DNA from 2 places in the Mesobacillus sp. MER 48 genome. Region 1 is predicted to be linked to the other one. Evidence: predicted binding sites of a transcription regulator. Region 1 holds the regulator's gene; the other holds the start of a gene.
The links. Region 1 encodes LexA, which represses DNA repair genes until DNA is damaged. Its sites were predicted from a motif close to CGAACATATGTTCG; they were not measured.
Positions count from the first base shown of each region.

Region 2: a site for LexA is predicted at 1,127-1,140, ahead of addB (helicase-exonuclease AddAB subunit AddB). Genes of this name have one in related genera too.

Region 1 is NZ_JAMAUR010000002.1:671,137-674,329, reverse strand. Features, by position in the region: gene M3593_RS09575 (DUF896 domain-containing protein) at 26-259, opposite strand; gene M3593_RS09570 (YneB family resolvase-like protein) at 337-984, opposite strand; gene yneA (cell division suppressor protein YneA) at 1,010-1,324, opposite strand; gene lexA (transcriptional repressor LexA) at 1,478-2,101, shown strand; gene M3593_RS09555 (hypothetical protein) at 2,269-2,466, shown strand; gene M3593_RS09550 (ATP-dependent DNA helicase) at 2,518-3,193, opposite strand, start outside.
Region 2 is NZ_JAMAUR010000002.1:32,442-35,634, forward strand. Features, by position in the region: gene M3593_RS06460 (MFS transporter) at 1-977, opposite strand, end outside; gene addB (helicase-exonuclease AddAB subunit AddB) at 1,348-3,193, shown strand, end outside.

The sequences.
Region 1 (3,193 bases):
TCTCATGTATTCCAAATTGAATATATTAATGAAGTTTATTCTTCATTTTTTCTTCTTTTAGTTTTTCAGGTGTAACATCATTGCCTTCTGGATCAACAATGGTAACTCCCTTTAGTGTATTGAGCATTGAAGAACGGAATGACTGGAGATACTCGGCGCGAAGCTTTGTCTGTTCCTTTGCTTCCTCTTCAGTCAGCGTTGATGTTTTTGCTTTCCTTGCCAGTTCATTGATTCTAGCAATTTTATCACTTGATAGCATTGTAAAGCTCCTTTGTGTAAAAAATTACGTCAAATGACATCTTACTAAATTTTTTCTAGTTTTACAAGAAAGGAGCCTCATTCCTCATTTGATTCTATATATTCAAGATATCGTCGATTCACTGTAGCCTTGGATACATTGTAGCCAAATCCTTTCAGAGTAGCGGCAATTTCAGCAAAAGTAAGGCCATTATTCCGCAGCCTGACAATCTCTGCTATCGGCATATCTTTACGTTCCCTGCCGGAATGCTCGCCCTGATTTTTGAGATTGCGCTGAGGCTTGTATCCATGTTCAACCGCGCGTTTCATTCCGCGTTTAATCTTTATATTATGGATCTTCCTCTGATATTCTTCTACCATACTGACAATCTGGAGCACCATGGAATCCGATTCAGAAAGCTGAAGTTCCCCGCTGTGAGAGATGCTGTATAACTTAACGTTCTCCTTTAATATGCAATGGAGAATAGCAACCTTTGCATTACCCCTGCCAAGTCTAGTCTCATCCTGAATCAATACGGCACCGACTGACTTGTCCTTTATCAGCTCCAGCAGTTCAAGGATCCCGTCCCTTTCAAGGTCATACCCGCTGGCTTGTTCCTTGATGATGTTCATCACTTCAAATCCATAATGTTCTGCAAGGCGGAGCAATTCTTCCTCCTGCCTTGCAAGCGAAGTTTCCTGCGTTTCTTTCGTGGTACTTACCCGGCAATAAATAATCGCTTTCATGCTGTCACCTAATTCTATGTACAAATTATCTTTCAGCCCCGGCAATCTGTGTTGGCTCCAGATATTCAGCCGTCACCGGGATGACAAGTTCATCTCCCGGAAAAACCCTTTCTCCAACAATCCCATTTTCCTTTTCTACCCAGCTCACGAATTCATTTTTCGATAAGCGATGTTCACTGGCGTAAGTCTCTGCAATCTCCCATAGTGACTGCCCTTCTTCTATAGTAACAGTTATGTATGCATCCTCATTATGTAAATTTGCTTTTGCCACCAGCGAAAAAATCAGGCTGACAGCAAGAAGGATTAAAGCGTAAGAATAGTTTTCCCATAGTCTTTTCATAATCGACACTCCTAACGAATATATGTTCGCCTATTTGCTTTTTATTATAATACGAACATTTGTTTTGTGTCAACTCAAAATTCGAACTTATGTTTGTATCTATCAAATAGACATGGTATAATTAGGACAAGAAAATATACGAGGTGCGTGAATATGACAAAGTTATCAAAGCGGCAACAAGATATTTTTGAATTCATAAAAGGTGAAGTCAAGAAAAAAGGATATCCGCCATCCGTACGTGAAATCGGCGAAGCAGTTGGACTAGCATCAAGTTCTACGGTACACGGCCACCTTGCAAGGCTCGAAAGCAAAGGGCTGATCAGACGCGATCCAACAAAACCGCGTGCAATTGAAATACTGGAAATCGAAGAGGAAAACCGTATCCCTAAATATAATGTTGTCAACGTGCCTGTTGTCGGTAAAGTAACAGCCGGTATGCCAATCACGGCTATTGAGAATGTTGAAGAATACTTCCCGCTTCCAGACCGCCTTGTTCCTCATGATGAGCAGGTTTTCATGCTCGAAATCATGGGTGACAGTATGATAGAGGCTGGTATCCTGGATGGGGATTATGTAATCGTCAAGCAGCAAAAGACAGCCAATAATGGAGACATTGTAGTAGCAATGACTGAGGATGACGAAGCAACTGTTAAACGTTTCTTCAAGGAGAAGGACTATTTCAGGCTCCAGCCGGAAAATTCATCAATGGAACCGATTATCCTTCGGAATGTATCGATTCTTGGTAAAGTCATTGGTGTATACCGTCATATGCACTAAAAAGCAAGCGGACTCCGCTTGCTTTTTTTTCGTTCTATTAAACTTTCATTCTTTAAATGTTCTATGAAAAAGCATATTTCTTTCCAAAGTAGGTACAAACCCTGACAACTTGTCCCTTTCCGAATAAAATATCGTGTATTTTAGCTATGGAAGACGTTTAATCTCGAATGAGATCCAATCAAAATAATAACTTTGCAGCAGGAGTCTTTTACCCTAACCGCAACAACAGCCAGGTAAGGGCGACAATTGATTTTGAAGATCTTTGCCTTGCTGTCCGTCGTTGCATCATCAACGACCTGGTTGCTGGTGCTCAGGATGAGAATGATCGTGACCGCGATGATAGAAAGTGCGGATGCGTAGACTAATTTCAGCAAAAAAATCCCGCAAGGCTTGGGCCTTTCGGGATTTTTTCTATACTAATGAATGTCACTAACAGGAAGCACTGCTGTTATTTCTTCCATAAATTCTGCTTTTTGCTTACCAGTAAGCCATAAATGGACGATACCTTCGTCCTGGCTGCTCCTGATCAACCGGCCTATTCCCTGTCGTAACCGAAGCAGCATATATGGTACGTCTACTTCTGCAGAAGGGTTGGCCGCATGCTTCCTTTTTGCCTGGAAGACCGGATCATGAGGCGGGAATGGCAATGAAGCAATAATGACCTGGGTCAATGATTCACCGGGGACATCAAGTCCTTCCCATAAACTGTATGAGCAAAGTACAGTGCTTTTGACATTCTGGAAGTCTTTTACGGTTTCACTAATCTCACGGTCGCCTTCAAACAGGATGTCAAAATCCCACTCCTGTTGATTGGACCATACTCTGAACCTTTCCATTTCCTGCATGGAAGAAAACAAAACCAGGGAGCTTCCGCTTGAAGCCCGCAGATCAGCACCTATTTTCTCCCATTTTTGATTTTCAGCATCCTGGACATGGACTTTAATTTCCATTTGCTCTTGATAATCAAACGGTGATTCAACCGTGAAGGAAGTATATTTTTCAATACCAAGACTCTTCGCTATATAGTTGAAGTCCCCTGCCTGGGATAAAGTTGCTGATGAAAATACAAACGGAATATTTTGTGCAAAAACT
Region 2 (3,193 bases), 640 kb from region 1:
GCCCGCTGACTGCTGCCGAAGGCCCCAATTAGTGTAATGACGGTGGGGATGACTAGTGAGATGGATGAAACAAAAAATATGGAGAGAATGATCAGGGCGCTGGCTGTGTGCAGGAACAGCAGGGTGAACGCACTCGTGGAGCCGATTGCCAGCCCGAACATCAGCGTCTTCAGTGCACCCCATCTGTCCATCAATGTCCCGGTGAATAGTGATAGGATGGCACCAATCAATCCTACCAGGCGGATCAGCAAAAGGTCAGATGCAGGTCCGGCAAAGAAACGGCCAATCGCATCGTAGAAGGCGATGATCGCAAACAGGAGCGAAAAGGTGATGATATAACACTTCATCAACCGCGGCTCTTTTAATAATTGAAAAAATATCATCCCCAGCGGTTTTCGTTCGAAGGGCTGTACCGGCGATTCTTTCAGCAGGAAAAAAGCAAAAGAAAACAGAATTAAATAAACGGCAGCAAAGAAATAGAAGACGGCATTCCAGGAAAAAGTTTCAGCCAGGAAGGCACTGGCGACCTGGCCGAAGATGCCGGCAATCAAAAAGCCAGTGTTGATCAGGACCACAAGGATGGTTCTCTGCCGGGCAGTGAACAGATCATATGAATAGGCAAAGGCAACCGAAGCAAATGTAGCCAGAGTCAAACCTTGCAGAGAACGAGTGATCCAAAGGCTGAGGGACCCGGCAGAAAAACCGACACCACAGGTGGCAATAGCGGAGGCCAGCAAACCGAACACGAGGATCTTCCTCCGGCCTGTATAATCCGATGCTGGTCCGAACGAGAGGAGACCGCAGGCATAAAGAAAGGTGAATAGCCCGCCTGCAAGAACAACATGAGATTCTGGTATCCTAAGGCTATCCGATACCACCGAATAAACGGGAATCAATGTATAGATATTGCTGGCGACCATAATGGCGCTCAGCGTCAGTAGGATGGAAGCTTTTTGAAAAAAGCTTATCGATTTCATTTTCATCACCTGCCACATACAATATATGCAGATTCCCCGTCCGATGATGGTTGTTCATTTGCACTCAAGAAGGTCATGCACTATGGGAAAAATTAACGGGCTCTTTGCTTCCAAATCGGCCTGTGAAAAAGGTATAATAGGATACATACAGAACAATTGTTTGGCAGACAAAAGGCGCATGTGAGAGAAGCGCCTTTTTCGACTTTAGCAGGTGGCTGATTTCATAGATTATTGCTTTTTTGAACATAGTACTTGGATCAACGATGGCTCCAATGTCCTTACAAATAAAAAACAGGCACAGTGCACGTCGTGAAAGCAAAAAAGTTAGGCTTGGAAGATTGTTATTTTACTAGAAGAAAGGGGAAGTCAGATGTCTGTACGTTTAGTACTGGGGCGCTCGGGCAGCGGGAAAACCGAGCTGATCATGAAGGAAATGAAGGACAGGCTTGTTTCGGATCCTCAAGGAGATCCGATTGTCTATCTTGTGCCGGAACAAATGTCTTTCCTGTCAGAATACAGATTATCCACAGATCCTGACCTTGGTGGAATGATCAGGGCACAGGTATACAGCTTCCCGCGCCTGGCGTGGAGAGTGCTTCAGGAAACGGGAGGATACATACGCCAGCATTTGGACAGCGTCGGGATCAGTATGATGATCCGCAAAATCATTGAAGACAAAAAAGAGGACCTGAAAATCTTCCAGAAAGCTGCGGATAAAAATGGTTTTATCCAGCAGATGGAGCAAATGCTGATCGAGTTCAAACGCTATGCCATCAATCCGGAAGAACTTGCCGGAAAAATGGCTGAAGGCTCCGGAGGAAACAAGGCATTACATGATAAGATCCACGACCTGGAGCTGGTTTATCGCCAGTTCGAAGATGAATTGTTTGGTAAATATATAGATTCCGAGGATTATTTCAAGCTGCTTGCCGAAAAGATCCCGGCTTCTGACTATCTGAAAAATGCGGAAGTATACATTGATGGTTTTTATAGTTTCACGCCGCTTGAACTCATGATCATTGATCAGCTGATTGCCTCCTCCAAAAGAGTGACAATCGCACTCCCGGTTGACAGGGATTTCAAGCATGAACAGCCTGATGAACTTCATTTATTCAGGCTGACAGGAGAGACCTGCCAAACACTCTATGACATGATAAGGACAAAAGGCTATGAGCTAGAAGATAATGTCGTGCTGTCTGAACAGCGGCGCTGGCAGGATGAATCCCTGAAGCATCTTGAAAGGGAATTCGATTCAAGGCCGGCTGTACCGTATTCAGGCGAGGCGTCAATCCATATCGCACAGGCAGCCAACAGACGTTCCGAGCTTGAAGGAGTTGCCAGAAAAATCATTGGCCTGGCACGGGATGATGGATACCGCTATCGCGATATCGCTGTCTTGATGAGGGGAAGCGAATACCGTGAAGTACTGGAAACCATTTTTGAAGACTACGGACTTCCATTCTTTATCGACCAGAAACGGAATATGCTCCACCATCCATTGATCGAGCTTGTCCGTTCAAGCCTGGAGACGGTCCTGGGGAACTGGCGGTATGAGCCGATTTTCCGGGCTGTAAAGACAGACCTGCTGTTCCCTGAGGGTGCTGACCTGAACAGGGTGCGTGAACAGATGGATATCCTGGAGAACTATGTGCTTGCATATGGGATCCAGGGAGATAAATGGACGAGAAAAGACCGCTGGAAATATCGGAGAATTCGGGGGCTCGAGTATGACAGTGTGGCCCAGACGGATGCTGAGAAGAAGATTGAACAGGAACTGAATGACTTGAAGCAGTTAATTACTTCACCGCTTCTGCGAATGGCCCGGCGCCTGAAACGTGCTGACACAGGCAGAAAGCTTTCTGAAGCGGTTTATCTCTTCCTGGAGGAGCTCGATATTCCCGCCAAGCTCGAAGCATGGAGAATATATGCGGAGCAGGAAGGAAGGCTGATTGACGCAAGGGAGCACGAGCAGGCCTGGAATGCCGTGATCAATCTCCTTGACCAGTTCGTCGAAATGCTGGGTGACAGCAAGGTGGCACCGAAGCAATTCGTTTCCATCCTTGATGCTGGTTTTGAGTCACTGAGGTTTTCGCTGATTCCTCCGGCAATTGACCAGGTACTGGTTGCCGACATAGAAAAAACAAGGCTTGCCGATGTAAAGGTGGCTTTTGTGATTGGCGTGAACGAAGGCATTCTTCCTGCCAAGATGACCGAGG